3 regions of the Megasphaera sp. An286 genome follow, and region 3 is predicted to be linked to each of the others. Evidence: riboswitches for the same ligand, from Rfam matches in the RefSeq annotation. Region 3 holds a riboswitch; each other region holds the start of a gene.

Region 1 (10,322 bases), on a different contig from region 3:
TGGAACCTGCCATGGTTTCGGAAGTGTACGATTACCTGCGGAAATTATTCGGCAACATCCGCCTGTACACGCGCTGCTGCGCCTTTGACGACGCCAAACAGCACGATGAAGAAGCCGTTTTCATCACCTTGTGCGACTCGTGCTTCAAAATCTACGGCGAAACGTACGCCAACCTCCACATGCGCGATTTCTGGAGCGTATACGACGAATACAAGACCATCTATCCCTTAGGCGACAACGAAGCCAAACTCCGCGACGCCTTGGACTCAACCATGTGCGCTCCCGCTCCGATTAAAGCGATGCGCCCCTTCTTCGACGAATGGAAGACCTGGAGCACCAGCCACCGGGAACCGGAAAAATAAGGAGGCTCCTCCCATGAAATTCACGTACTACGGTCATGCAGCCTTTTCGCTGTCTGACGAAACGACTACGATTCTCTTCGACCCGTTTATTACGGACAATCCGTGGACAAGCGTCTGTCCCACCGACATTGACTGTCAGTACGTCGTCTTGACCCACGCCCACGGCGACCACTACGGCGACGTCGAAGCCATCGCCAAGAAAAACGACGCCTTAGTCGTCAGCACGGCTGAAGTAGCGGGCAAAGCGGCCGCTGCAGGCTGCCGGGCTCACGCGATGCACGTCGGCGGCAGTGCCTCTTTTCCCTTCGGCACGATTCGCCTGACGCCGGCCTTTCATGGATCGGGCGTCGAAGGCGGCATGGCCTGCGGCGTCATCGTCGAATTCGGCGGCAAGCGCGTCTACTTCGCCGGCGATACGGGTCTGTTTTCAGACATGAAAATCCTCGACCGCTTCGGCAAGATCGACTGCGCCATTCTCCCCATCGGCAACAACTTTACCATGGGCATAGACGACGCGGCCTTGGCGGCCTTGTGGATTCAGCCGAAGTTCGTCATCCCCGTCCACTACAAGACGTGGCCGATCATCGACGCCGACCCGCAGGAATATAAGCAGCTTACGGAAAGCAAGTACAATATTCCCGTCCAGGTCGTCGAACCGGGAACGACATACGAATTCTAAACAACTGCATAAACAAGAAACGGCCCTGTCGTGAAAGTATCTCCTTTCATGGCAGGGCCGTATTTCATATATTTATCTTCTTTCGTATTCCCGTTCTACGCGCTGTTCCAGCAGGGCCGCTTCGCGTTCGATGCGCTGAATGGCCTCGGTCATATCCCGCACGTACTGCTCGTCTGTAATAGACTGTAAATTGACGCGGACGCTGTAAAAAGCCGACCGCATGGCAGAGCGGGCGTTCATGGCCGCAATGGCTCCGTCCGTAATAACCCACTTATTGCCGTAGCGCACGGTCTGCTCCGCCAGCTGCACGAGGACGAAAATATCCTTTCCCAGAGAAAAGGGGATTTCCGCCGCTTCCTTGAAGGCCTGCTGCACGATGTCTTTCCGATTGGGCGTATCCTTAGGCAGCCGCACGGCCCGGATTACGCCGTCAAAGGCCGCCGCGTCCTCGGCAATGCCGGCCAGATAGCGTATGCGCAGGTCTCGGGCCTGCATCTTGATGGACTCCATCAGCTTGGCCACGTCTTCATACCCTTTTTTGCCGAGGGTCAGGTTTGCCACCATCTCGACGAGGGCCGCCGCCGAAGCTGCCGTCATGGCCGCGATGCCGCCGCCGCCGGGAACGGGCTCCTTAGAGGCCGTCGCTTCCAGCAGGGCGTCGAGGGGCATGGACTGGAAGCGGCTGAAATCGGGCTTAGAACAATCCTGTGATAACGCCATTTTCATCGATATCCATTCTATTAGCAGCGGGAACCTTCGGCAAGCCCGGCATCGTCATAATGTCGCCGGTCTGGCAGACGATAAAGCCTGCGCCGGTGCAGACGCGCACGTCCTTGACAGTAACGGTGAAGTCCTTCGGTGCACCGAGGAGAGCCGGGTCATCGGACAAGGAATACTGCGTTTTCGCTACGCAGAGAGGCATCTTGTCGAGGCCGAATTTTTCTAGCTCGGCAACCTGTTTCTGCGCTTTGCTTTCAAAGACGACGCCTGCGCCGCCGTAAATCTTTTTGACGATCGTTTCCATCTTCTGGGCGATGGTGTCGTTTACGTCGTACAGCGGCTTGTACGGCGTCTGCGGCTGGGCGATGAGCTGCAGTACCTTTTCTCCCAATTCTACGCCGCCCTTGCCGCCTTCGGCCCAGCAGTTATTGAGGGCTGCGTCGACGCCGTAATCGGCGCAGAGCTGGCGGAGCGTCGCGATTTCCGCATCCGTATCGGTAGCAAATTTATTGATGCCGACGACGACGGGAACGTCGTAGGTACGCATATTTTCCACGTGCTTAGCCAAATTGGCAAAGCCCTTCTTCAAGGCTTCGATATTTTCTTCCTGCAAGTTCTTCTTGTCTACGCCGCCGTGCATTTTAAGAGCCCGGACTGTTGCGACGACGACGACGGCGTTCGGTTTGATGCCGGCGAAACGGCACTTAATGTCCATGAATTTTTCCGCGCCGAGGTCTGCGCCGAAACCGGCTTCCGTAACGGCGATCTCGCCCATCTTGAGGGCCAGCTTCGTAGCGACGACAGAGTTGCAGCCATGCGCGATGTTGGCGAAGGGGCCGCCGTGTACGAGGGCCGGCGTGTGCTCGATCGTCTGGACGAGGTTCGGCTTGATGGCGTCCTTCATGAGGATAGCCATTGCGCCTTCGACGCCGAGCTGGCGGGCCGTCACGAGGTTGCCGTCCAAGTCATAAGCTACGGTGATGTCACCCATGCGCTTCTTCAAGTCCATGAGGTCGCTGGCCAGGCACAGGGCCGCCATGATTTCCGAGGCAACGGTAATCATGAAGTGGTCTTCCCGCGGGAATCCGCAGACCTTGCCGCCCATGCCGACGACGATGTTGCGCAGGGCCCGGTCGTTCATGTCCATGACGCGCTTCCAGATGACGCGGCGCACGTCGATGCGCAGGGCGTTGCCCTGATGAACGTGGTTGTCGATGGCAGCGGCCAGAAGATTGTTGGCCGCCGTAATAGCGTGCATGTCGCCTGTAAAATGGAGATTAATATCTTCCATCGGCAGTACCTGCGAGTAGCCGCCGCCGGCAGCGCCGCCCTTAATGCCGAATACGGGGCCAAGGGACGGTTCGCGCAGGGCGACGACGGCCTTATGCCCCATGTAGTTCAGCGCCTGGGCGAGGCCGATCGTCGTCAGCGTCTTGCCTTCGCCGGCCGGCGTCGGCGTAATAGCCGTGACGAGGACGAGCTTGCCGTCTTCGTTTTTCGAAAGGCGCTTGATAGCGTCAAAGGAAATCTTTGCCTTATATTTACCGTATAATTCCAAATCATCGTCAGTTAATCCGACTTTTTCCGCAATCTTTACGATCGGTTCCAGCGTGGTCTGCTGTGCAATTTCAATATCGCTTAATACCTGTGCCATGATTTGCGTCACTCCTGTTCGTAGCATAAAAAAATACCGACACTTCTGGAAATGTTGCCCAGACGGTCGGCTTCGCGTCAATCATGCTCCCCGTGGTTGATTCCACTTCCGTCAGTCACATGATTATGGACTTATTATACAAGAATTCTCCGTATACTGTCAATGACATTTGCCCCTTCCCGGATACAGCCCGGCTCCACAAAAATCAAAAAAGGGATATCACCTGGCGCATGTCGGCTAGTACGAAAAGAAGCCGGTTCACAGAGAACCGGCTTACATGCCATACGCAGTATGATTACATGTCGATTTCCTGTACCTCGCCAAAGGATACGGGGCCGCCGATAAAAATGCTGCGCAGCTCCTTGTCTTCTCCTTCTACGGCCGCGGCGATGGCAATCGCGCCGCCAGGCTGCTGAATCGTGCAGGACACGTTCTTTTTGCCTACGCAGGCCAGGGCCGCCGCTACAGCCGCCGAGCCTGAGCCGCAGCTCTGTTCCCAGTACAGCGTATCCGTCGCCGTCACGTATACGGCGGGGACCATATGCAGATGGGCCGGGTCAAAGAGGACGAGGCCGAACGCGTCCAGCTGTTCGTCCGACGCATAGTCCTGCAAGGCCGTCCAAAACATGTCCTTGTATTCCATTTCCGCTTCAGAGGCAAAGTGGACGAAATGAACGATGCCCGGCAGCTCGACGCGGAAAAAGCGGCTCGGCATGCCTCCTACGTCCAGGAGAACTGCTTCAACGGACAGGGGCAGGGGCATCTCGATATAGGCGTCGTAGGAGCCGTCAGGCCGTTTTTTCGCCTGAGCCTGCAGAACGCCGTCGCATCCCGAACAGGACACGGCATATTCGCCCCTATCTCCACCGGCCAGCTGCAAGGCATAGGCCGCAGCGGAGCGGGACGCGTTGCCGCAGAATTCGCCGCCCATCATGTCGACGCGCAGCGGCTGGCCTTCCGTCATGGATAAATACGCGACCTGCTCGGCGTCGACGCCCTTATCTTTCAGGAGCTTTGCTGCCAAGAAGCTACGCTGTTCCGGCGCGACATCGCTCAGCACAAATAAGGTCGTATTACCGCTGGGGTCTGCTTTTACATATTGCAGTTTCACGTTGCTCAACTTCCTTTCTATCTGATAAAAAAGGTACCGGCCATGCCGATACCTTTTTCTGTAATGCGACTTTTATTTCTTGACGAGTTCTTCTTCTACCTGAATGTGAAGTTCGTGAAGTTGTTTTTTCGTAACTTCCGACGGCGCTTCGCTCATGGGGTCGATAGCGTTCTGCGTCTTCGGGAAGGCGATGACGTCGCGGATGGACTTGCGTTTGAGCATGAGCATGATCATGCGGTCCAGGCCGAAGGCCAAGCCTCCGTGAGGGGGAGCACCGTATTCGAAGGCTCGGAGCAGGAAGCCGAATTTCTGTTCTGCTTCTTCCGGCGTAAGGCCGATAGCCTTAAATACGCGCTGCTGCAAATCAGGCTGGTAAATACGGAGGGAGCCGCCACCCAGTTCGACGCCGTTGAGAACGAGGTCGTATGCCTTAGCATAGACGTGAGCCGGGTCTGTTTCCAATTTATCCAGGTCTTCGTCGCGGATAGCCGTGAACGGATGATGCATGGCGACGTAGCGTTTTTCTTCTTCGCTGTATTCGAACATAGGGAAATCAACGACCCAGGTGAAGGCGAATTTGCTTTCGTCGATCATGTTCATGCGGCGGGCCATTTCCTTACGCAGTTCGCCGAGAGCTGCCGCGACGACGGCCGGTTTGTCGGCAATCATGAGAACCAAGTCGCCCGTTTCGCTGCCGCACTTTTCGCCGATAGCTTTGAGCGTATCTTCGCCGAGGAATTTCTTAACCTGCGATTTCAGCGTGCCGTCTTCCATGAAGCAGATCCATGCCAGGCCCTTGGCGCCGTAGCGGGATACGTATTCGACGAGGTTGTCCAGTTCGCGGCGCGGAATGCCGGCGTCGCCCTTGACGTTGATGGCCTTGACCTGGCCGCCGTTGTCGACAACGGAGCGGAACACTTTGAATTCCGTATCGCGGACGAGGTCCGTAATGTCGGTAAACTTCATGTCGAAGCGCAGGTCCGGCTTATCAGAGCCGTAGTTTTCCATGGCGTAGTCCCAGGTCATGCGGTGAATCGGCAGTTCTACGTCGTGGCCCAGCGTTTCCTTGAAGATATAGTGAACCATTTCTTCGACGAGCGTCAAGATTTCTTCCTGATCCATAAAGGACATTTCCATGTCCAGCTGAGTGAATTCAGGCTGGCGGTCGGCGCGCAGGTCTTCATCGCGGAAGCAGCGGGCGATCTGATAGTAGCGGTCCATGCCGGAAATCATGAGCAGCTGTTTGAAAATCTGCGGAGACTGGGGCAATGCATAGAACTTACCTTCGTTGACGCGGCTCGGTACGAGGTAGTCGCGGGCGCCTTCAGGCGTGCTCTTGCACAGCTCCGGCGTTTCGATATCGATAAAGCCGTGTTCGTTCAGGAACGTGCGCATAGCGTGTTTTACTTTATGGCGCATGATGAGGTTGTTCTGCATTTCCGGACGGCGCAGGTCGAGATACCGGTATTTCAAGCGGATCTTTTCATCGACGTCGATGTTATCTTCAATGTAGAACGGCGGCGTCTTGGACGAGTTGAGAATACGCAGCTCTTCGCAACGGATTTCAATCGTGCCGGTCTTCATCTTCGGGTTTACCGTATCCTTATCGCGCATGCGCACGACGCCGCGGACAGCCAGAACGTATTCCGTACGGACCTGTTCGGCCTTTTTAAAGGAAACTTCTTCGTAATCCGGCGAGGCTACGACCTGTACAATGCCCGTACGGTCGCGGAGATCGATGAAAATCAATCCGCCGTGGTCGCGGCGGCGTTCCACCCAGCCGCACAGAATTACTTCTTTGCCATTGTCCGCTTCGCTGACTTCAGCGCAATATTGCGAGCGGTGCAAACCTTCCATTGTATCCATGAATGAATCATCCCTTCTTATGTGTTTCCATATATGCAACAATTCCGTCGATCGGAACGCTGACTTGCTCTTTCGTAGCCATATCGCGAACCTGAGCCTGGCCGGCGGCCAGCTCTTCTTCGCCGATAATGACTGTATAATCGGCTTCCAGGCGGTTGGCTGACTTCATCTGCCCCTTCATGCTGCGGCCCATCGTGTCGATTTCAGCATACATGCCCTTGGCACGAAGCTGCTGCTGGAGGCTGAAGGCTTCCGTCTTAGCCGCGTCGCCGAGGGCTACGATGAATACGGGTCGCTTCTTTTCCACCGGCGGCAGCAGGCCTTGTTCCTTCAAGGTCAGGAGCAGCCGTTCCATGCCGATGGCAAAGCCGATGCCCGGCGTCGCCGGACCGCCCACTTCTTCGATGAGGCCGTCATAGCGGCCGCCGCCGCAGACCGTGCTCTGAGCCCCTAAGGGAGCGTACATGATTTCAAAGGCCGTATTCGTATAATAATCCAAGCCGCGGACGAGGCGCGGATCCAATTCGTAAGGAATGCCGATCTTCGTCAGGTATTCCTGAACCTTGGCAAAGTGCTCCTTGCAGTCGTCGCAAAGGTTGTCCGTCAATTCGGGAACGCCGACAGCGGCCTGCTTGCAGCCTTCTTCCTTGCAGTCGAGGACGCGCAGGGGATTTTTTTCCAGACGGGCCTTGCAGTCGTCGCAGAGCTGATCTTTTTTGTCGGCGAAGAAATCGAGGAGCTTCTGCCGGTAAATGGGACGGCATTTCGGGCAGCCGACGGAATTGAGATGAAGGACTAAATCGTTCAGTCCCAATTCGCGGAACAGCTGAAAGGCCATCGCGATGATTTCCGCATCGACGGCCGGGTCCTTCGAGCCGATTTCTTCAACGCCGAACTGATTAAACTGGCGGTACCGTCCAGCCTGGGGACGGTCGTGACGGAACATGGGCCCCATGTAATAGAACTTATGAACCTTCGGGTCGCCGTATAATTTATGCTCCAAATACGCGCGGACGACGGATGCCGTATTTTCAGGGCGCAAGGTCATGCTGCGGCCGCCGCGGTCATTGAAGGTGTACATTTCTTTCGTAACGACGTCGGTCGTCTCGCCGATGCCGCGCAAAAACAATTCGGTACTTTCAAACAAAGGGGTACGAATTTCGCCGAACCCGTAAAGCGAACAGATCTGACGGATTTTCTGCTCTAAAATCTGCCAGTCTGCCGTTTGTTCCGGCAAGAAATCCTGCGTACCTCTGGGTGCGGTAATTGCCATTACAAATCCTCTCCTCCATATATGATAGCACACAAACGGCGGCGCTGCCTCATATTTTCCGGCAGAGCCTCTATGTATCTGTCTATGTCCTTAGGCATGTACAGCTTTTCCAGACTGTGGCCGTCGCTGCGGACAAATTTCGTCGCTCCCCCCGGCCCGGCGGCCAGGACGGTTCCCCGTTCTTCCATCATTTCGATGTTGTAGGGGCTGATGGCTCCCGGCAAGGCGTAGCCGACGTTGGCGAAGCTGGCGGCCATGTAGGTCTGCCGATACATATAATACGGTCCGTAGCCGCCTTCCTGCAGCGTTTGCCAGCACACGTCCAGCATAGCGCCCACTTCCTCGGCAGAAGGGATGTCCTCCCGCAGGGGGTGATGAAATAAAGGCGCCCGTTTTTTTAATGCTAACGTATGAATTGTAACATTTTCTGGGTGCAGTTGGCAAACAATTTCCATATTTTCCCGCATATCCTCTACGGTTTGGCCGGGAAGGCCGGCGATAAAGTCCATATTGACGACGGGAAAGGCCATTTGTCTGCATCGCTCGTACATGTCGTATATATCTTCCGTCGTATGCCGCCGTCCGATGGCGTCGAGAAGGCGCTGCTGCATCGTCTGGGGATTGACGCTGATACGTGTCACGCCGCTGCAGCGCAGCAAGGCCAATACGTCTTCCGATGCCGTATCGGGCCGCCCCGCTTCGACAGTCCACTCTTCCGCGCCGGCAAAGACGGAGCTCATGGCCATCATCAGCCGCCGCAGTATTGGCAGGGGCAGGCACGTCGGCGTGCCGCCGCCTACGTAAGCCGAGCGGATGCGCAGGCCGTACTGCCGGCACAAACGGCCCATATCTTCTATATCGGCGACGATGGCGTCGGCAAAATCCTGAAGTGCGCCATCGTTCTCTTCTCCGATAAGACGCGAAGGAAAGGAACAGTACACGCAATGGCTGGGACAGTAGGGAATGCCGACATATACGGAAATATCCTTCTTGCCGCCCGTCACATAGGGCCGCTGCACCGCCGCTATCTGGACGAGAAACTTCGCCGTGTCTTCCGCCACCTCATACCGGCTGCACAGATGACGACGGGCTGCTTCCTCATCCATCTCTTCGTCAAACAGGCGATGGACTAATTTGGTAGGCCGCACGCCGATGAGAGTTCCCCACTGGCTCTTGGGCTTGCCGCTGAACTGTTCGTGCCAATGGAGGAGGCAGTCCTTGATATCGGCCCGCTCGGCTCCCGGCCGGGACAGCCAGGCTTCCGACCGCCAGGTGCCGTCGCCGCCGAAGGCGCAGGACAAACGGAGACGGCCGTCCCGTTCTTCCAGGACGACCGCTGCGCCTATAGTGCGGCATTCGCGGCCGCCGACATAGCCCAGGGAGGCCATGACCTGGCCGACGAGGGAATGATATCGTTCGGGGCCGCTGTAGCTGTAGGTCTGAAGGTCCGGCGTATTATTCATGTTCGCCTTGTTCAGCCTCCCGTTTCTTTTCACATTCTTCACAATAGCCGTATACCTTGAGCTGATGATCTACCGTATGGAAATGGAGGCGCTTCTGTAAAATAGACTCCAGCGTTTCCAGCAGGTCGTCCTGGCATTCCCACACCTTGCCGCAGCCCATGCAGATCAGGTGATGATGGAAATGACCTTCGTTGTCGCGGTCGTTCAATTCGTAGCGGCTGCATCCGTCGTCAAAATCGAGCTTTTTCAGAAGATCCATTTCCGTGAACAAGTCGAGCGTCCGATATACCGTAGCCAGGCCGATGTCCGGAGACATCTTCTTTACGATTTCAAAGACTTCTTCGGCGTTCATGTGGCGGATATCGCTTTCGACGAAGGCCCGCAGGATGACCTGCCGCTGCGACGTCATCTTGCATTTCTTATCTTTTATCTTGTCTTTCATGCGCTTCATCATGATATTCATGATTTCTTCTTTACTGGTGTTGTTAGTTTCCATATGTATTCATCGCCTTTTCTTTATACGTATTGTAAAACCACAAATGCTTGCACAAAATCTGCAGGACCGCCGTTACGGGTACGGTCAGTATCATGCCGGCCACGCCGAACAGGGTGCCGCCGATGAGCAGCGCGATGACGATGACGACGGGATGGAGGCTGATAACCGCCCCCATGACCTGCGGCATGATGAGGTGACTGTCTATCTGCTGGATGATGACGTAAAATACGAGGACCTTGACCGACAAGGTCAGGTCGACAGTCGCTCCCAGCAGGATAGCCGGTATGGCTCCCACGATAGGTCCGACGATAGGAACCCATTCTGTAATGGCTGCAATCAGGCCGATGACCATGGGATAGGGAACGCCCATAGCCCACATGCCGAGAAAGGTCAGCGTGGCGATAATGCAGCTCATGAGCAGCTGGCCGCGTATGTAGCGGCTCAGCACCGTGTGTATTTCATCAAACACCACCGCCAGCTGAGGCCGGTAGTGCTCCGGATAAATATTGACAAAGGACCGTACCATGCGGCCGCCGTCCTTCATGAAGTAAAACGTAATGAAGGGGACGACGAAAAATTCCACGACCGTGCCGGCTATGACGAAGACGGAACGGATGAGATTGGTCACGCCTTCTACGCCGTAATTGCCGACCTTAACGAAGGCGTCGTTGATGATGACCTTGATCTGCTCGGGAATG
Region 2 (10,322 bases), on a different contig from region 3:
CTTGGCTTCGGCAGCAAGCCGGCCAAGGTGCGCCTGACGGAAAAGGCCAGAAAGAATGCTCCGATTTATGATATTGAAGAAGAAGAGCGGAAAGCAGCTCCTCCGGCAGAGCCCAAGGCGGCGGAAGCTGCGCCGGCCGAAGACGTGACGGCGGAAACGCCGGAAGAACCGGTCGAAGAACCGGCTGCCGTCGAAGCCGAACCGGCAGAGGAAACCTTTACGGCTGAAGAAGCGGCCGCCAAGGCCAAGGCCTTCCTGCAGGACGTGCTGCGCAACATGGGCATCGAAGTGATGATCGAAAAGATGATCAAATCCGATAAAATCATCCTTCACCTGCACGGCAAGAACCTGGGCATCCTCATCGGCAAGCATGGCCAGACGCTGGACGCCCTTCAGTATTTGACGAATTTGACGACGAACCAGGGCGAAGAAACGCGCCATTTCATCATGCTGGACGTAGAAAATTACCGCCAGCGCCGCGAAGAAACGCTGAAGCAGCTGGCTGTACGACTGGCCGGGCGGGTGAAGCGCAGTGGTGAAAAGGTCGTCCTCGAGCCGATGAACGGCTACGAACGAAAAATAATCCACGTCGCGCTGCAGAACGAAGCTCATGTGCGGACGGAAAGCGAAGGCCAGGACCCGTATCGCCACGTGGTTATTTATTACGAAAAATAAGCTTGAATATGACACGGCAGTGAGTCGGCGGCTGTAAAGCGGACGAGTCACTGGTACAGTAAAAACCGGCGCCGCGGCGCCGGTTTTTTTGAAAGGAGCGTTCACTGTGTACGATACAACCGATACGATAGCCGCCATTGCCACACCGCTGGGCGAAAGCGGCATCGGCGTCATCCGAATCAGCGGAAGCAAGGCCTACGACGTAGGCGACGCGATTTTTCAGAGCAAATCCTCCCTTCCCTTAGCGCAACGGCGCGATCGGTCCATACAGTACGGCCTGATCGTAGACGACGACGGCAAAGCGGTGGACGAAGTCATTCTTCTCATCATGAAGGGCCCCCGTTCTTATACGGCGGAGGACGTCCTGGAAATACAATGCCACGGCGGCCGCCAGTCCCTGAGCGAAATCCTGGGGCTGGTCCTGCGCCACGGCGCGCGGCTGGCCAATCCCGGCGAATTTACCCAGCGGGCCTTTGTCAACGGCCGCCTCGACCTGGCTCAGGCCGAGGCCGTCATGGACGTCATTCAGGCCAAGAGCGCCCAGGGCCTGACCAGCGCCGTCAGCCAGCTCGAAGGCCGCCTGTCCCGGGTTGTAGGCGATATGCGGCTTCATCTGACTGATTTCATTACGCGGCTGGAAGTGACTGTCGATTATCCCGAAGAAGACCTGGAAGAAATAGAGGTGCCCGATATTGCCGGCGCTATTCGGGACATGGAGCGGCGTCTGGACGATATGCTGGCCGAGTCCAAAAGCGGCCGTATGATGCGGGACGGCGTCATGGCGGCTATCGCCGGCACGCCTAACGCCGGAAAGTCGAGTCTGCTCAACCGTTTTTTGGAAACAGAACGAGCCATCGTCACCGACGTGCCAGGCACGACGCGCGACGTCATCGAAGAATGGATTACCATACAGGGCGTGCCGATCTGCCTTGTCGATACGGCGGGCATCCGCAGCACCGACGATACGGTCGAGCAAATCGGCGTGCGCCGGGCGAAGGAATACATGGAACGGGCCGATATTATCCTCGTCGTCGTCGACCAGTCCCGGCCTTTGCAGGAAGAAGACCGGCAGATTTTGGAAACGGCCAGAGGCAGGCAAGCCCTGATCGTATTGAATAAGGAAGACTTGCAGCCGGCCTTTGAAACGGAAGAACTGCAGTCCTACGGGCTGCCCCTCCTTTCGATTTCAGCCAGTACGGGAGCCGGCATGGGAGAATTGAAGGACGCCATGCTGTCGCTGGCCCTGCAGCAGGGGCTGACGGCGGCCCAGAGCGCCCTGCTGGCCAATACGCGCCATATCGAGCTGGTCCGGCAGAGCCGCGAAGCCCTGCAGCGGGCCCTGGACACGATAGAAGCGGGCATGCCCGTCGACTGCGCCATCGTCGATATCCGCGAAGCCTGGGAGCTCCTGGGCTCTATTACGGGCGATACGGTCCACGACGACATCATAGAAGAAATATTCAGCAGATTTTGTTTAGGTAAGTAGAAAAAGGGTGAAATCATGTTTGTAGTCGATACATACGACGTCATCGTCGTCGGCGCAGGCCATGCAGGCTGCGAAGCGGCCCTGGCCAGCGCGCGGTTAGGCGCGCGGACTCTCGTCGCGACGCTTAATTTAGATAATATCGCCCTCATGCCCTGCAATCCCGCCGTAGGCGGCCCCGGCAAGAGCCACCTCGTACGGGAAATCGATGCGCTGGGCGGCGAAATGGGCATCAATACGGATAAGACGTGCATCCAAATGCGCATGCTCAACACGGGCAAGGGGCCGGCCGTCTATTCCCTGCGGGCCCAGTCCGATAAGAAGATGTACCAGATGACCATGACCCAGGTGCTGGAAAATCAGGAACATCTGGACGTCAAGCAGCTCATGATTACGGATATCCAGATGGAAAACGGCGCCGTTACGGGCGTCGTCACGGAAATGGGCGAAGTGTACAAGGCGAAATGCGTCATCCTGGCGACGGGGACCTATTTAAAGGGAAAGATCATTACAGGCGAATGCGTCTATTCCGGCGGCCCCATGGGACAGCGGTCTGCAGAAGACCTGTCTGATTCCCTGCTGGCAGCGGGCATCAAGCTTATGCGCTTTAAGACGGGCACGCCGGCCCGCGTCGACCGCCGCACCTTGCGGACGGAAGAAATGCAGAAGCAGGAAGGCGACGAGCAGGGCCACGCCTTTTCCTTTTTGTCCGAACGGAAGAACCGCAACAAGGAATGCTGCTGGCTGACCTTTACGAACGAGGAAACGCACCGCATCATTCGGGAAAACCTCGACAGGGCGCCCATGTGCAACGGCGTCATCCAGGGCGTTGGCCCGCGCTACTGCCCGTCGATCGAGTCGAAAATCGTCCGCTTTGCCGATAAGAAGCGCCATCAGCTCTTCGTTGAGCCCGAAGGCGAAATGACTGAAGAAATGTACGTCCAAGGGATGAGCACCAGCCTTCCCGTCGACGTGCAGTACGCCTTCCTGCGGACGATTCCCGGCTTGGAAGACGTGCGGATCATGCGCCCCGGCTACGCCATCGAATACGACTGCCTGGACCCGACGCAGCTGACGCCGTCGCTGGAAACGAAGGCCATCAGCGGCCTCTTTTCGGCAGGCCAGTCCAACGGCACCAGCGGCTATGAGGAAGCGGCGGCCCAGGGCCTCATGGCCGGCATCAACGCGGCCCGCAAGGTACAGGGCAAGGAGCCCTTTATCCTCACCCGCTCGGAGGCCTACATCGGCGTCCTCATCGACGATTTGGTCACCAAGGGAACGGAAGAACCGTACCGCATGATGACCAGCCGCTCGGAATACCGACTCATCCTGCGGCAGGACAACGCCGACCTGCGCCTGACCCAGAAGGGCTACGACATCGGCCTGGTCACGCAGGAACGGTACGACGCCTTTATAGAGAAGAAAGAAGCCGTCGAAGCGGGACTGGAGGCGCTGAAGGCCCTGCCCGTCACGCCGACAAAGGAAAATCAGGAAAAGCTGGCTTCTATCGGCACGGCTCCCGTCCGTACCGGCCTCAAGGCTTACGATTTGCTGCGGCGCAACGAAGTGACCTACCATACGCTGAGCCAGGTATTTCCCCTGCCGCAGCTGGCCGACGACGTATGCGAGGAAATCGAGATCATGGTCAAGTACGAGGGATATATCAACCGCCAGCTGGAACAGGTGGAAAAGATGAACCGCCTGGAAAAGAAGCTGATGCCAGAAGATATCGTATACGCCGACATCGATACCCTGTCGGGCGAAGCGCGGCAGAAGCTGGACGCCATACGGCCCCGCTCCTTAGGGCAGGCCAGCCGCATCTCCGGCGTATCGCCGGCGGATATTACGGCCCTGCTCATCGTGCTGGAACAGCGCCAGCGGGAGGAAAGCCATGTTTAGAGACGAACTCATCGCGGCGGCGAAGGACTTTGGCCTGGCCCTGACGGCGGAGCAAATCGACCGATTCTGCCTGTTTGCAGAGCGCCTGGTCGAGACGAATAAGGTCATGAACCTGACGGCCCTTACGGAGCCAGCCGACGTAGCCGTAAAACACATGATAGACAGCCTGTCGTGCTACGACGCGGCGTGGTTTCCCGAAGGGGCCTCCGTCCTGGATCTCGGCACGGGAGCCGGCTTTCCCGGCCTGCCCCTGCTCATCTACCGGCCCGATTTGAAGGTGACCTTTTTCGATTCCCTGCAGAAGCGGCTGACGTTTTTACAGGGCGTGACGGCGGAGCTGGGCCTGACGGCTTCCTTCCTGCACGGCCGGGCCGAGGAAATGGCCCACAAAGAGGAATACCGGGAACGCTTCGATATCGTGACCAGCCGGGCCGTAGCCCGCCTGCAGATATTGGCTGAATGGGCCCTTCCTTATACGGCTCGCCAGGGCGTATTTATCTCATTAAAAGGCGCCCAATATGAGGAAGAGCTGGCCGAGGCCCAAAAGGCCCTGTCCATCCTCGGCGGCGCGGCGGCGGAAGTCCGCCCCGTCCATTTGCCGGGTCTGGATGACAAGCGGGCCGTCCTGTATATCAAAAAGACGAAGAAATGTCCGGCCAAATACCCGCGCAAGCCGAAAATGGCCGCTAAAAATCCGCTGTAATCATCTATAGTTTATGTTCAAGGGAGGCATGTATCATGTCTTTAAAGAAAACGATCTTAGCTGCGCTGACTGCCTGCGTAGCCCTATCTTCCGTAGCCTTCGCCGAAAATCCGGAACCGCCGGCAGTGGCGGCCCAGGCTGCTTACGTCATGGACGCCGATACAGGCGATGAGCTGTATGCCAAACAGCCCGACCTGAGAGGCTATCCGGGAAGCACGACGAAGATGATGACCTGCATCGTCGCCCTGGAAAACGGGCAGGCCATGATGGATAAGACGATTCGCATTACCGATAAGGCCCTGAGCGTCGAAAGCGATGCCTCTGTCCTCGGCCTGCAGCAGGGCGACCAGATTACCCTGCGCAACGCCCTGACGGGCATGATGCTCGTGTCGGGCTGCGATGCCGCCGTGGCCATTGCGGAAACGGTTGAACCGACGGAAGAAGCCTTCGTCGCAAAAATGAACGCGAAGGCGGCAGCTCTCGGTGCGACCCATACGCATTTCGTCAATCCCCACGGCCTTCCCGACGCCAACCACTATTCGACGGCCCGGGATCTGGCCAAGATAGGCGCCTACGGCATGAAGCTGCCGGCTTTTCGGGATATTGTCAAGCGCAGTACCTTCGACATGCCCTACGTCGACGGCAGCTATAAGCATTGCGTTTCGACGAACGAATTCCTGACTAGCGGGTTCCCCGGAGCAAACGGCATTAAAACCGGCACGACGAATGCCGGCGGGCCGTGCCTCGTCGTTTCGGCGACTCAGAACGGGCGGACGGTCATCGCGGCTATCATGAATTCGGAAGACCGCTACGGCGATGCCCAGGCCCTGATGAAATACGGCTTTTCCGTATTGAAGCCTCTGGAAAACGTCTACATCATCCGCAAGGCCCCGGCAGGCCAGACGCTGACCGAATTGGGCCGGCAGCAAATGGAACAGGCCAAGGATGCGGCAGACGCCAAGGCTAAGGGGCAAGCCGCGCAAGAAACTGCTTATGGAACGGACGCCGATACGGCCGACATGGCTGCAGCAGCTGTGAAAAAATCTGCATAATTCTTGACAGGTATGCTCTAAATCCGTATAATCATATCATAACAACGTACCTATACAGTGCAGGACTGACGGAATGAAGTGGAATAACCACGTGGACTGCACGGTGACATATACGCCGACCGTCTGGGCAAGAGTACATCTATTCTTTGTCCAGCCGGCCGGCTTTTTATTGCTCTGGCGGGACAAGTCAAAGGAGACGATATCATGAAGAGAAATCGCTGGCTCATTGCCCTGTCCGCCATGGGAATTCACATCTGCATCGGCAGCGTCTACGCCTGGAGCGTCTTGACCAAGCCCATTATGGAATCGATGGGCTTTACGCTGCAGCAGACGACGTGGACCTTTTCCCTGGCTATCTTGTTTTTAGGATTGTCCGCCGGATGCCTGGGCAGCTTCGTCCAAAAGGCCGGCCCCCGCAAGTCGGGCCTCGTGTCGACTTTATTTTTCGTTTCGGCTATGTTCGGCACGGCGGCGGCCATGGAGTTCCGCAGCCTGCCTATGCTGTATCTGTTTTACGGCGTTATCGGCGGCATCGGCTTGGGGACGGGATATATTACGCCCGTCTCGACCCTGGTCAAATGGTTTCCCGACAACCGCGGCTTTGCCACGGGTTTGGCCATCATGGGCTTCGGCTTTGCCAGCATGATCGCCGGTCCGGCGATGCAGCTTCTCGTCGCTAATTTTGGCCTGGCGACGAACTTCCTCATCCTGGGCGCAGTGTATCTCGTCGTCATGACAGCTTCGTCCCTGTACTTAGCGCCTCCGAAGGCTGACGAAATGCCCCGTCCCGACACAGCGCTGGCGAAGCCCTCCGGCCCGGTCTATGCCGATGCCATGCCGCAGTTTTCCCTGAAAGAGGCCATGAAGACCTGGCAGCTCTATACGATTTGGTGGCTCTTTTTCGTCAATATCACCTGCGGCATCGCCCTCCTGGCCGTCGCCTCGCCGATGGCCCAGGAAGTCGTCGGCATGTCGCCCATGGCTGCCGCGTCCATGGTCGGCCTCATCGGCTTTTTGAACGGCGCCGGCCGCATCGCCTGGGCGACCGTATCGGATTATATCGGCCGGGCTAATACGTACGTCCTCTTCTTCTTCATCGAGGCCCTGGCCTTCTTCAAGCTGTCGACGGAAACGAACGCTTTCAGCTTTCAAATCGTCGTGCTGCTCATCATTACCTGCTACGGCGGCGGCTTTTCCTGTATGCCGGCCTACCTCAGCGACCTGTTCGGCACCAAGGCCCTGAGCGCTATCCACGGCCGCATCCTCACGGCCTGGGGCGCCGCCGGCGTGGCCGGTCCCCTGCTCCTGTCGTGGATCAAGGAGACGACGAACAGCTACTCCATTACCCTGCAGGTCTTCTCGGCCCTCTTCGTCACATCCCTGCTGGTTATGGCCGTCCTGAAATACAAGACGCGACACGGCATCACTGGTCAGGACGCCTACTGGTCGGCGAGGAAAGCGTCTGTTAAATAAATTTCAGTAATAAAAAATCAGGGTCTTCCTTACTAGTGGAAGATCCTGATTTTTTTTTTGTCTGTTCAACGATTTAATTTAGAGTCTCTGGGGAATACCCGGGCCGACAGGCCAGCCTGTGAGATACCAGAAGATGAACAAGGCATACCACATGACCAGGAAGGCCATGGCGTAGGGCATCATGAGGGATAAATAGGTGCCGATGCCGCTGTCTTTTTTGTAGCGGCGGATGATTTCCAAAAACAGGGGCAGGAACGGGTTGACTAAGGCGACGGTATTCAGCGCGCCGTCGCCGGCCCGGAAGGCAGCCTGGATGAAGGCCGGGTGATAGCCCAAGAGCATGAACATAGGGACGAAGACCGTCGACAGCAGGGCCCATACGGCGGAGCCGCTGGATGTAAAGAGGCCCAGGAGCTGGCCGAAGAGCATGAAGCAGATGAGAGCCGGCAGGCCGGTCATGCCTACGTCTTTCAGGAACAGAGCCCCTTTCATGGCGATCATCGTCGACATGTTGGTCCAGGCGAAGGCTGCGATAAACTGGGCAATGAAAAAGGCCATGACTAAAAAGCCTGACAGGCCTTTGACGGCGTTGGTCATACAATGTATCATGTCATCGGCGTTTTTGATTTTGCCTATGGATACGCCGTAGGTCAGTCCGACGGTCAGGAGAAAGCCGCAAAGCAGCGGGATGACGCCGCGCAGCAGAGGCGACCCCAGGAGCGAATGGGTCTGGGAATTGCGGAGCAGGCCGTTGTCGGGAAAGGCCATGAGGAAGACGACGGCCAAATACAGGACGGCGGCGATGAGGGTGTGGCGCAGGGCCTTTTTTTCCTCCGGCGATACGTCGGGAATAGTCAGGTTTTCCTGGGCGTGGGCCGGGTCATATACGCCCATGCGCGGTTCGACGAATTTCTCCGTAATAAAGGTCGTCACGGCCGTCAGGTAGAAGACGGCGAAGGACATGAAATACCAGTTGTCGATTGGCGTGACGGTCATCGTCGCGTCGATGGTACGGATGGCCTGGGTCGTAATGCCCGACAAGAGGACGTCCGTCGTGACGATGAGGATGTTGGCCGTAAATCCCGAATAGATGGCGGCCAGGGAACAGGCGAAGCCAACTAAGGGATGGCGTCCCATGGAATAAAACAGCATGGCCGCTAAGGGCGGCATGATGACGATGGCCGCGTCAGAAGCGATATGGCTCATGAGGCTGATGAAGACGACGGCCAGGGTCACGTACTTCCGCGGGATATTGTGCATGGAGTGATGGATAAGCGTCTGGAGCAGCCCCGTTTCCGACGCCACGCCCAGGCCGAAGGTCAGGACGATGATCATGCCCAGGGGCGGGAAATTAATGTAGTTTTTGATGAGGTTCGTCAGGAGCCAGTCCAAGCCTTCAGCGCTGATGAGGCTGCGGATATGGATGATTTCATTGGTCTTGAGATTGACGGCCGTTACGCCGGCCAGCTGCAGGACGTAAGAGCAAAGGGCCAGCACCATGAAGAAAATCAAAAAAAGAATAGCTGGATTGGGAAGCTTGTTGCCTACCCGTTCCAACCATTTGAGAAAAGAGCCGCGCGTGTCGTCGCTTACGGCGACGGCGGCAGCGGTGTGTTTCATACGGATCCCCTCCTATGTAATTATGCTGTAAAGGTATACGTTATCATTCCCCTATTGATATAAAGTAATACTTTACTATAGTAGCGTATTACTTTACACGCAGCATGTCAAGAAAAAGTATTTAATCTATCCATAGGAAATTCGTATGGTTTTAATGTAATGGGGATATAATCGAAAAAATCCCCTGCTTTACCGGCAGGGGACGTCAAATTGTTATTTCCAGATTTCTTTCATAATGTTCTTATACGATTCGTTCAGGTGCTCGATGACGGTCTGGAACAAGGCGTATACGAGGTCGCCGTTCAGCGATTCGTCGGCGCTGACGATGGAAATATCCAGGATCAGGGAGCCCTTGTTGTCAACGTAATACTTAAAGGCCTTGAAGGTCTGGTTGTACGTGTTGAGCAATTTAGCGAGGCCTTCGCTTCCTTCGGGGACTTTCGGGGCGACTAAGATGCGGATAATGCCGTAAATGCTGTCGTCGGCGATGACGATGGTCGGCAGGTTATTGCCGTCGATAGCGAGCTGCGAGCGGAAGACGACGGTATGGAAGGGGTCGTCCTTGATTTCGTCGACTGTAAAGGCGGACAGATTTTTTTCTTTTAAATATGCTTGGAAGCTTTCGGCTTTTTTATTCATGACAATCACTCCTAGTATAGTAGAATTAATGCTCTTACAGGCTATTATATCATAAATTGCGGCCCCTGGCTTCTGTATTTGCGTCCACCCTGTTGCTTCTTCTGTGATATAAATCACAATATATGATTCGTGCGCATAATTGACTGTTAATGATTGAAAATACGCAATTATGATAGAAAATGATTGAAAAAGAAAGAAATTGATTGTATAATGCAGGTGTAAAGGAACTGAATAGAAAGGATGAGGGTCATGCTGACCGAAGAAAGACAAGCTGAAATCATGCGGATCGTCAACGTGCACGGCGCCGTGTCGGTTCAGGAGCTGGTCAATTATCTGGATATTTCCGAATCGACGGTCCGGCGGGATTTGGCCGCCTTAGACGAAGAAGGGCTGCTGCGGCGCGTTCACGGCGGGGCGACGTCCTTGAAGGAAGGAGCCTATGACGCCGCCATGGAAGATTTGCAGGACAAATACTCCCTGCATATTGGAGAAAAACGGCGCATCGCCCAGTTTGCCGCCTCTCTGGTCCGTCCGGGCGACTTCGTGTATCTCGACGGCGGCTCGACGGTCGAGCAGATGGCCGATTTTCTCGTCGGCTCCGAAGCGTCCTTTGTGACCAGCGGCCTGCCGACGGCCCAGAAGCTGGCCCGCAGTGGCGTAAAGGTGTACGTCCTGCCCGGCCTGGTCAAGGGAAAGACCGAATCGGTCATCGGCAGCGAAATGCGGGACATGCTGAGCCGCTACCACTTTACGAAGGGATTTTTCGGCACGAACGGCC
Region 3 (10,322 bases):
TGCCGGCGAGCTCCTCCACCTTCTCGACCAGGTAAAAAGAGAGGGCTACGCCTGCGACAACGAAGAAAGCGAACTCGGCCTGACCTGTTTTGCCGTCCCTATCGTCGACGCAACAGGACGAGCTGTCGCCTCCATCAGCATTTCCGGCCCGACGACGCGCATGAAAACGCATAAAAAATCGCATATTGTCCTGTTGAAACATACGGTTGACGAATTGTCCAGGACATTGCGTTAAATGCCTGCTCCAGCGTATTTTATTTTCAAATTTGGTATAAACCCTGATGAAACCTTTAATTGTCAACAAGAAAAACATTCGCTATAATATACAGGTAAGTTTTTTTTTACTATAGTAATACTATAAAAAAGGTTGTGATTGAATGAAAGAAGAACAACAACAGCTGCGCCGTAGCTTAAAAGCCCGCCATCTGAATATGATCGCCATCGGCGGCGCTATCGGCACAGGCCTGTTTGTCGCCGGCGGCGAGACCGTCAGCACAGCCGGTCCGGGCGGTGCCCTCGTTGCCTATTCCCTCATCGGCGTCATGGTATATTTCCTTATGACCAGCTTAGGGGAAATGGCAGCGTACCTGCCGGTCAGCGGCTCCTTTGAAACGTATGCCAACCGCTACGTCGATAAATCCTTAGGATTTGCCTTGGGTTGGAACTATTGGTTCAACTGGGCTATTACCGTCGCAGCCGAACTGGTTGCCGGCGCCCTGATTATGAAATACTGGTTTCCCGATGTCCCGGCAGCTGTATGGAGCGGCATTTTCCTGATTATCTTATTTGTCCTTAATTATCTTTCGACCCGCTCGTACGGTGAAAGCGAATTTATCTTTGCTGGTATCAAAGTTCTGACAGTATTAATTTTCCTCTGCGCCGGCGCCTTCCTCATTCTGGGACTCGGGCCCGAGCCGTCGCCGGGATTCGTAAACTGGACGGTCGGCGATGCGCCCTTCGTCGGCGGATTTACCGCCATGCTGAGCATCTTCATGGTTGCCGGCTTCTCCTTCCAGGGAACGGAAATGATCGGTATCGCTGCCGGCGAAAGTGAAAATCCGGAAAAAAACGTTCCCCGTGCCGTTCACTCTATTTTCTGGCGTATTTTGTTATTCTATTTAGGAGCCTTCGTCGTCATTGGGTTCCTCATTCCCTATACGGACCCGAATCTTCTCAATTCGAGCGTAGAAAATATTTCTATCAGCCCCTTTACGCTGGTATTTGAACGCTTCGGCCTGGCTGCCGCCGCCTCGATTATGAACGCTGTTATTTTAACAGCCGTATTATCTGCCGGCAACTCCGGCCTGTACGTCTCGACGCGTATGCTCTACGCCATGGCCCAGACCGGCCAGGCACCAAAATGTTTCCTCAAGCTGAATAAGCGCGGCGTTCCGTCGTATGCGCTGTTCGCAACGGTTATCTTTGGCCTGGCAGCCTTCCTTACGTCGCTCATCGGCGAAGGCAAGGCCTACGACTGGCTCGTCAACATCAGCGGCATGGCCGGCTTTATTACCTGGATCGGCATCGCTATTTGCCATTACCGCTTCCGCCGCGCCTACGTGGCCCAAGGCAAGGATTTAAAGGAATTGCCCTACAGAGCAACCTTCTTCCCCTTCGGCCCCCTGCTGGCCCTGCTCATGTGCATCATCGTTACGGCCGGTCAGAACTACTCGGCCTTTACGGGAGCAGAAATTGACTGGTACGGCGCCAGTGTCGCCTACATCGGCATTCCCGTCTTCCTCGCCGTATACCTGTATCACAAGGTAAAACACCATACGAATATTATTCCGCTGGACGAAGTAGACTTGTCCCGCCATAAATAAGACAAACAAAAAAAGGCACGCGAACGTTATATATGATTCGCGTGCCTTCTTTTTTTCCTACAGCATCTGTCCGGCATGTACATCGCCCCCTGCATGAGCTGCAGCCATCTTAGCTCTCTTCTCCGCGTTGTGCTTGCCGAACCAGTGGATGCGGCATTCGCGGCTGCAGAAAATCCGCCGCCGGTCCAGCGGGTCCGTAACGAGGACATGCTTTCCGCATTCCCGACAGGAAAACTTGCGGTACACCGTGACGGCCTTTACTTTCTTCGAATGTTTCCAGTACAGCTTTTCGCAATGCTGGGAGCAAAACTTCATCCTGCCGTCCGAATGATCCCGTACTCTGACGATGGTACCGCATTTCAGACAGCGGAATTCACGAATTACCGGAGCCGTAGCCGGAGCGGCGGCCCGGATATCGTTGACGCCATGACGGTTGGCATACCGCCGGCATTCGGCGCTGCAGTATTTCTGAATAGATCGCCGCGGCGTAAATTCTTTCCCGCAAATTACACAATTCATCGCTTCACTCCCTCGCTCTCTCGTCATACGCCGTCGGCGACATGCCGCATCGTCAACTACCAGCGTACGTTTTAATATATTTATAATTTACATTAATGGTTTAATAATATTTTTTAATATATAACTACATTATATAGAGAGTGCCCGGAAAAATCAATTGGTTTTGATAAAATAAATACAAATTCTTCAAAAGCAGTTTCTTTTCATTATAAACGAAAAGCCCCGCCTGTACAAATGCAGGCGGGGCCTTCCGCATAGGCTTCGGCTTATTTTACCGTAATTAATTCGTAGTCTCTTACGCCAAGGCCGATTTTTTCAGCATGGCGCAGCGTAGCTTCCCAGTTGATATCCGGATGAACGTCGAGGAAATGGTCGTGGTGGCATTCCCAATCGGGTTTCGCCAGGTTATCGGACAGCTGGCTGTTCGGCAGCGGCGTGGCCTTTAAGCAGGCGTCGACGCAGGCCTGGTCGAGGGCAACGGGGTCGAAGGAAGCGAACATGCCGATATTCGGCAATACGGGCGCATCGTTTTCGCCATGGCAGTCGCAGTTCGGCGAAATGTCCATGACCAGGTTGATATGGAAGCACGGGCGGTCCTGGCAGACGGCCTGAGCATATTCAGCCATCTTGTAATCCAGTTTTTCGCTGGCGTCCCATTGCACCGTGTGAATGGCGTCGAAGGCGCAGGCGCCGATGCAGCGGCCGCAGCCCTTGCACAAATCTTCGTGAATATGGGCGATGTTATCTTCATAGGTAATTGCATCGGAGCCGCATTCGGATGCGCAGCGGCGGCAGCCCTTGCACTTCTTGGCGTTGACAGCCGGCTTGCCCGACGAATGCTGTTCCATCTTGCCGGCGCGGCTGCCGCAGCCCATGCCGATGTTTTTAACGGCGCCGCCGAAGCCGGTCATTTCATGCCCTTTGAAGTGAGCCAGGCTGATAAATACGTCGGCGTCCATAATCGCCCGGCCGATCTTGGCGTTCTGTACGTATTCGCCGTTTTTGACGGGAATTTCCACTTCGTCCGTGCCGCGCAGGCCGTCGCCGATGATGATCTGACAGCCCGTCGTAATTGTATTGTAGCCGTTCAGGTTGGCGCAGTCCAAATGTTCCAGGGCGTGCTTGCGGCTGCCGGGATACAATGTATTGCAGTCCGTCAGGAAGGGCTTGCCGCCTAATTCTTTAACCAAGTCGGCGACGGCTTTAACGTACTGCGGGCGAATCGATGCCAGACAGCCTAATTCGCCAAAATGCATTTTGATGGCGACGAATTTTCCTTCGAAGTCGATCGTTTCGATGCCGGCTTTCTTGCACAGCTTCTGCAGCTTCATCAGATTATTCGTCCCTACTTTACAGCGAAAATCCGTAAAATATACTTTTGCTTTTTCCATAACCTACCTCCCGATAAACTCATTCTCATAAACACTTTCATTGTATCACATGAAGTACGCTCTAAGTCAAGAAAAAGAAGGCTGTAAAATAAGCGTCCCCAGAGGGGACGCTCTTGATATATCTTAGTGGTGGAACAACCGCAAGCCGGTCATCGCCATGGCAATATTGTATTTGTCGCACGTTTCGATGACGTTGTCGTCGCGGATGGAGCCGCCGGCCTGGGCGATGTAATCGACACCGCTGCGGTGGGCCCGTTCTACGTTGTCGCCAAAGGGGAAGAAGGCGTCGCTGCCCAGCGCTACGCCGTGAAGCTGGCCGATCCAGGCTTTCTTTTCTTCTCTCGTAAGAGGTTCCGGCTGCTGGGTAAACAGATTCTGCCATACGCCGTCAGCCAGCACGTCTTCGTAGTCGTCGGAAATATATACGTCGATGGCGTTATCGCGGTCCGGACGGCGCACGTCGTCGCGGAACGGCAGGGCCAATACCTTCGGATTCTGGCGAAGCCACCAGATGTCGGCCTTGTTGCCGGCCAGGCGCGTGCAGTGAACGCGGGACTGCTGGCCTGCGCCGACGCCGATGGTCATGCCGTCCTTGACGTAGCAGACCGAGTTGGACTGCGTATATTTCAGGGTAATCAGCGCTATGAGCAAGTCGCGCTGCGCCGCTTCGGGGATGTCCTTATTTTTCGTCGGGCAGTTCTGGAACAAGTCGGCCGTAATCTTGGCGTTGTTGCGTTCCTGTTCAAAGGTAATGCCGTATACGTCCTTCGATTCGACAGGCTGAGGAACGTAATCGGCATTGATTTTCAGCACGCAGTAGTTGCCCTTTTTCTTCGTCTTGAGAATAGCCAGGGCTTCGTCCGTATATCCCGGAGCTACAACGCCGTCGGATACTTCCCGTTTCAGCAGCGTCGCCGTTTCGGCGTCGCAAATATCCGACAAGGCGACGAAGTCGCCGTAGGAGCTCATGCGGTCTGCACCGCGGGCACAGGCATAGGCCGAAGCGAGGGGAGATAATTTCAAGTCGTCTACATAATAGATTTTTTTCAGCGTATCGCTCATGTCGGTCGCGACGGCAGCGCCGGCCGGGCTGACGTGCTTAAAGGACGCCGCGGCGGGAAGGCCCGTCGCCTCCTTCAATTCCTTGACCAGCTGATAGCTGTTGAAGGCGTCGAGCAGATTGATGTAGCCCGGACGGCCGTTCATGACTTCAAAGGGCAGGTCGCTGCCGTCTTTCATGTATACTCTTGCCGATGATTGATTCGGATTGCAGCCGTATTTCAATTGCAATTCTTTCATTAGTATTACCTCCTGAAAATAAGAAATTTCCTGGCAAAAATAAAAATACCGACACTTCTGGAACCTTCGCCCAGACGGTCGGCTGTAATGAACCATGCTCCCCGTGGTAGCTCCACTTCCGTCAGTCACATGCTTCTGTTTCATTATACAAGGCGCAGCCGCCCTGTGTCAATGGGAAACAGACAAGGGCAGCGCCTTTTAGCGATACGCTCGCTCGGCTTATAATTTCGTCTTATAATAGGACTGGCTGGTATACAATGCCGCCACGGGATTATGGCCCGTCACGCGGTCCTTGACGACCAGCGTCGTCGTCAGGGCCTCGGAATATTTGTAAAATAAGCTGTCGTGGCCGACGCACAAGCCCATGACGATGTTCATATCCGTATGCTTGGCATTGAGCATCTTAGCCTGGAGGATGGGATTGCAGGCGTTGACGCCGACGGCATTGCATTTTTCGTCAATTCCCAGCTCTACCTTGGGAACGGCGCCGGCCTTGCAGGCCATCCCGAAGACTTCAAAGCCGTGCTTGCGCAGAATCCCCGCCAGCATCCGCGTTTCCTGTATCAAGCCGACGCAGGTCGCAATGCCGATTTTATGGAAATTCATGCGTTTGGCAAATTCAATGGTCTCCTGGACGCGGCACCACTTTAAATAGCCGTCGCATTCGACGCCAGCCGCCGTCTGCATGACCTGCTGATTGTCGTCCTGCTCATACAATGCTAAGGCTTCCCGCTTTACCTCTTCATCCATGTGCGTCGTCGCGCAGAAAGAGGGGTATTCCTTATCCATGACGTTGCAGTTCACTACGCCGCAGTCGGCGCAGGAAAGAGTTCGTTCTGCCATTGTCTTCACAACCTTTCCGTTTACTATAATGATTTCATAATCAAATATAACAGCATTCCGTTGAGGCACACCCAGGGAATCCAGGCGATAATCCCCATAAAATGCATGAAGCCCCTTCCCTTGCCGCCTTTATAAGCCAAGCCGGCCGCAAGGATGCCGACAAACAGGCTGACCAGATAATAGACGGCGCTCCACTCCACAGTATAAAAGAGAAAGGCCAGAAACGCCGGCGTGCCGACGCTGCGCGCTATAGAACTGATGCGCAGCATAATCGGGTTTTGCAGCGCATAGGCCGGGTCCGCGCTGAGTTTGCAGTATTTATAATTCCAAAAATATAATAAGCCCGTTACCAATCCGCAAAGTATAAGCTGTATCATCGAACGACTCCTTTATATAATCCATCAGTCTGCGCTTCAGCGGCTGAGCGCGATCCGCTCCATATCTTCGGGGACGTACACGGCGCCGCCGTAATAGGCCTTCGCTTCTTCCGTATACAGCCCCTTCCGGCTGCTGCCGGTCTTTTCTTCCGTGTGGTACAGCACCAAACGCGCCGCGCCGAGAGAAGCCGCCGTTTCCGCCGCGTCCTTTACCGTGCTGTGGTTCTTCTCATAGGGCCGGAACAGATCTCTATGCTCGTATAAGCAAAAGGCCTCGGCCAGCAGCCAATCCGTTCCTTCGGCGTACTGCCGGCAGCGCTCGTTATACGGCTCGTCGCCCAGACAGGTCAGCCTCATGCCGTCGGGGAAGGTCAATAGATATCCGAATTGCTTGGCCTTGGTCGAGCAGATATCAAAGGCCGTAAGGGACAGGCCGAGAAACTCCACCGTGTCGCCGTCTTTCAATTCGTGAATGCAGATGTTCTTGCCAATACAGGCAAAATCCTTCTTTTTAAACATCATTTCCGCCATAGACAGCAGCATTTGCTTCACCACGTCGTGACAATAAATGTGGAACTGCCCGTCGTATGCTCCGGATCCCATCAGCGAAGCGATCTTGCGCATGACCCAGAGGACGCCCATGATATGGTCCGTATGGCCGTGGGTTACAAACATATAATGCAAATCCGCATAGGCAACGCCGCCGTCTTCCAAGCGCTTGAAAATGCCGTTTCCGCCGCCGGCGTCGGTTAAAAACCATTGTCCCTCAGCCGTACGGACGGCAAAGCACGTGTTATACCGGCGCACAGCCATCGCATTTCCCGTTCCCAACATCAATAATTCTGTACCTGACACGCTATCTCCCCTTCTATCGCAGTACGACGCCGCGAACTGTAATTTTCAAAATCTCAAAGGACATGCCCGTCGTATATTCTATATCCTGCTGCAGTCCCTTTTTGATGGTGCTCATGAGTTTTTTCAGATTTTCGCCGTAATATACCGTTACGACTAAAAATACGGCCAGCCCGTTCCCTTCCGACTCGCGGTTTTTATCGATCCGCAGGCGGTTGACCTTTGCCAATCCGCCTATCTGCCGCAGGCGGTGGATAATCAGATGCTCCAGCATTTCGTTGGAAAAGGTCAATTTCCCGTAATAGCTGAAAACGGGACGCACAACAGAATGCTCGAAATCCGGAGCCTTTTGATTCCGCCGGGTCAGCAGGGAGTGGATGGGCGCCAGCAAATACCCGCGGAAGCGCGGCTTGAGCTCCATCGTCGGCACGGGAATGATGTGCTTTCCCTCGTTGATGCGAATCATCCGGGCCTTTTCAATTTCGACGGGACACGACACGTCTTCTATGCGAATGTACGAGTCCGCTTCAGGCAGCCCCAGAGCTTCGCAGATGCGATGTATCATGTGCTTCGACGTCCCTAAAATGAGAAGCTGGTCCGGCTGCAGCTCATCCAGCGCGTCTTTTACGCTTTGGGCGTGCTCCTGCTGCAGAAAGATCGCCCGGCGGACGGCTTTCATGCGGTTCGTTTCTTCCTTGGCCGAGCGGCCGGCAACGATGCGATTTTGATAAATCAGCAGGCCGTCGTCAATGATACAGGAAATATGATGGTCGTACGCCACGTCCAGGGCGTGATGACTTTTTCCCGTACCGCTGGCTCCGATAAATCCGATGACTTTCATAGCGTTCACCTATTTCTTCTTATATTGCAGCAAAGGCTCTACGCGCTCCGTATCAAAGGAGAATATGCCGACCTGCTCCGGATAGCGCCCCGTCGTGCCGTGGAAATCCGAGCCGCCGCCGACATACCAGCCCTTTTCCTCGGCGACGGCTAAAAATTCTTCATAGCGCCCCCGATTCTTTGGATGATATACCTCGATACCGTCGAAGGAATGCGTCAGTACGTGCGGCAGCGCCGCGTGAAGCAGCCCCGGATGCGCCAGCACGGCCAAGCCGCCGGCCTGATGGATCAGCTCGATGCATTCATCAATCGACTTGCGGCGATAGGGCACGTAGGCCGGGCCGCCGCGGTATAATATCGCATCAAAGACGGCCGTCACGTCGGGAAAGTACCCCTTAGCCACGAGCATACGCGCGATGTGGGGCCGGCCGATAGTGCCGCCGCGAGCTAATACGCCTTCGATTTGCTCCCTGTCGAGGACATAGCCTAAGGACTCACAGCGCTCGACGATTTCCATGGCCCGCATCTGACGGCGCAGCTTAAACTGCGCGCAGTACTCCTGCAGGGCAGCGTTTTCCGTATCGAGGTAATAGCCCAGAACGTGGACGTCCTCGCCGTCGTAATCGGAGCTCATTTCCATCGCCGGAATGATGCGGACGCCGGGGTTCAGCCGGCAGCCCGTCGTATAGGCATCAATCGTGTCGTGGTCGGAAATAGCCATGACGTCCAGCCCGGCCTGGACAGCCAAATTCGTCAGCTCCTCGGGAGTATACACGCCGTCGGAGCAGGTCGTATGCATGTGCAAATCGACTTTCACTTGGCTCCTCCTTTCAATAATTCCAAAATGGACTTGACGCCCACGCCGGTCGCGCCGAAGAAGCCCGTTTCATCCTTTTTCTCACAAAAGGCCGTACCGGCAATATCCAGGTGAATCCACGGAATATCGGGATGGACAAACTGCTTGATGAACAAGCCCGCCGTAATCGCGCCGCCGTCGCGGCCGCCCGTATTCTTTAGGTCCGCTACGTCGCTTTTGAGGAGGTCTTCATATTCCCGGTCAGCCGGAAGCTGCCATACCTTTTCGTGAACCGCCGCGGCTACGTCGAAGAAACGGTTCATCCATTCCTGATGGTTGCCGATCATGCCGGAACGCACCGTTCCCAAGGCCGTTACGCAGGCACCGGTCAGGGTAGCCAGATCGATGAGCTTCGTCGCTCCCAGCTCCTGGGCATAGGACACGGCGTCGGCCAGGATCAGGCGGCCTTCAGCATCGGTATTTTTGATTTCCACCGTCTTGCCGCCGTACATCGTCAATATATCGTCGACGTGGTAAGCCATACCCGACGGGATATTTTCCACCAGCGGAATCACAGCGACGACGTTGACGGGATATTTCAGCAGCATGAGGGCCCGTATGACACCGACAGCAGCAGCCGCGCCGGCCATGTCGTCCTTCATGAATTCCTGATTGGCCTGGCTCTTGATGGATAAGCCGCCGCTGTCGTAGGTCACGCCCTTGCCGACGATGCCCAGCATGTCCTTGCTGTCCGGGTCGCCCTTATAGGTTATCGTCATGAGCTGCGGCGGGTTCATGCTGCCCTTGCCGACAGCGACGATACCGCCCATCTTCCGCTTTTCCAGCGCCCATTTATTGAGCATCTCGACGGTAATATTGTCGCCCTTGACGACGGCCGATACGATTTCCGAAAACCGCCGCGGCGTCAGCTCGTTCGGCGGCATGTTGACCAAATTGCGGGCCATGTACACGCCTTCGTATATGGCGGAATACATGTAGCACATCGTATTGAAGGCCTTGATTTCCAAGCTCGACGTAACCAGGTTGATGCTGCGGACAGTCCGCCCCTTCGCGTCGCTTTTATAATGCAGGAATTCGTAGTTCCGATATAATAAGCCGTCGATTAAGGCGCCGATATCCATTTCCAGCGTGTCGACCATGACGGCCAGCTCCGACACGCCTTCGGCCATCGCCGCGGCCATGAGGCGCTTCGCCGTCAGAAAATCTTCATACGTAGCATACCGTATGGGTTTCTTATGCAATCCAATCAAAAAATAGGTCTTACTCCGGCCTTCCGTCAGGCAGTGAAACACGCGCAGGGACGTATAATGCATGACGTCTTCATGCGCTTCCACATAGGCCCGAATCAGTTCCCCGTCTTCCTTAGGAATGCGGGATAAAGCCAGCATCCGCGTATCGACGCCGATCGCCACGACGTCCATACTGCCGTTACTGTTGCAAGTAATCATGATATATCTCTCCTCAATCCATCATATAGCCGTCCGTATGATTTTATTATAAACATTATATATACAGATTCATTATACCGTCCTGCCGCCTGTAAAATCAAGAATAGAGCATT

What was found. A riboswitch is a leader RNA that binds a small molecule or an ion and turns the genes downstream of it on or off. The one in region 3 is predicted to bind ZMP and ZTP.
Region 1: linked by a shared signal. The riboswitch ahead of B5F80_RS06880 (formate--tetrahydrofolate ligase) and the one ahead of B5F80_RS00860 (phosphoribosylaminoimidazolecarboxamide formyltransferase) in region 3 are both predicted to bind ZMP and ZTP.
Region 2: linked by a shared signal. The riboswitch ahead of B5F80_RS05135 (OFA family MFS transporter) and the one ahead of B5F80_RS00860 (phosphoribosylaminoimidazolecarboxamide formyltransferase) in region 3 are both predicted to bind ZMP and ZTP.

What each region holds. Positions count from the first base shown of each region.
Region 1 covers NZ_NFIY01000012.1:30,309-40,630, forward strand. Annotated here, with positions in the region: gene B5F80_RS06865 (hypothetical protein) at 1-362, shown strand, start outside; gene B5F80_RS06870 (metal-dependent hydrolase) at 376-1,041, shown strand; gene B5F80_RS06875 (cyclodeaminase/cyclohydrolase family protein) at 1,114-1,767, opposite strand; gene B5F80_RS06880 (formate--tetrahydrofolate ligase) at 1,736-3,415, opposite strand; ZMP/ZTP riboswitch at 3,465-3,544, opposite strand; gene B5F80_RS06885 (hypothetical protein) at 3,711-4,526, opposite strand; gene aspS (aspartate--tRNA ligase) at 4,599-6,392, opposite strand; gene hisS (histidine--tRNA ligase) at 6,400-7,665, opposite strand; gene hemZ (coproporphyrinogen dehydrogenase HemZ) at 7,665-9,128, opposite strand; gene B5F80_RS06905 (transcriptional repressor) at 9,121-9,591, opposite strand; gene B5F80_RS06910 (AI-2E family transporter) at 9,614-10,322, opposite strand, start outside.
Region 2 covers NZ_NFIY01000008.1:7,677-17,998, reverse strand. Annotated here, with positions in the region: gene jag (RNA-binding cell elongation regulator Jag/EloR) at 1-675, shown strand, start outside; gene mnmE (tRNA uridine-5-carboxymethylaminomethyl(34) synthesis GTPase MnmE) at 782-2,161, shown strand; gene mnmG (tRNA uridine-5-carboxymethylaminomethyl(34) synthesis enzyme MnmG) at 2,177-4,057, shown strand; gene rsmG (16S rRNA (guanine(527)-N(7))-methyltransferase RsmG) at 4,050-4,760, shown strand; gene B5F80_RS05140 (D-alanyl-D-alanine carboxypeptidase family protein) at 4,796-5,812, shown strand; ZMP/ZTP riboswitch at 5,864-5,948, shown strand; gene B5F80_RS05135 (OFA family MFS transporter) at 6,017-7,285, shown strand; gene B5F80_RS05130 (AbgT family transporter) at 7,364-8,905, opposite strand; gene B5F80_RS05125 (YbjN domain-containing protein) at 9,119-9,544, opposite strand; gene B5F80_RS05120 (DeoR/GlpR family DNA-binding transcription regulator) at 9,794-10,322, shown strand, end outside.
Region 3 covers NZ_NFIY01000001.1:176,689-187,010, reverse strand. Annotated here, with positions in the region: gene B5F80_RS00880 (IclR family transcriptional regulator) at 1-235, shown strand, start outside; gene B5F80_RS00875 (amino acid permease) at 378-1,823, shown strand; gene B5F80_RS00870 (hypothetical protein) at 1,881-2,342, opposite strand; gene B5F80_RS00865 (DUF362 domain-containing protein) at 2,609-3,733, opposite strand; gene B5F80_RS00860 (phosphoribosylaminoimidazolecarboxamide formyltransferase) at 3,857-5,032, opposite strand; ZMP/ZTP riboswitch at 5,094-5,171, opposite strand; gene B5F80_RS00855 (DUF1847 domain-containing protein) at 5,252-5,875, opposite strand; gene B5F80_RS00850 (hypothetical protein) at 5,899-6,252, opposite strand; gene B5F80_RS00845 (MBL fold metallo-hydrolase) at 6,289-7,107, opposite strand; gene B5F80_RS00840 (hypothetical protein) at 7,121-7,945, opposite strand; gene B5F80_RS00835 (PHP domain-containing protein) at 7,955-8,761, opposite strand; gene B5F80_RS00830 (leucyl aminopeptidase family protein) at 8,758-10,209, opposite strand.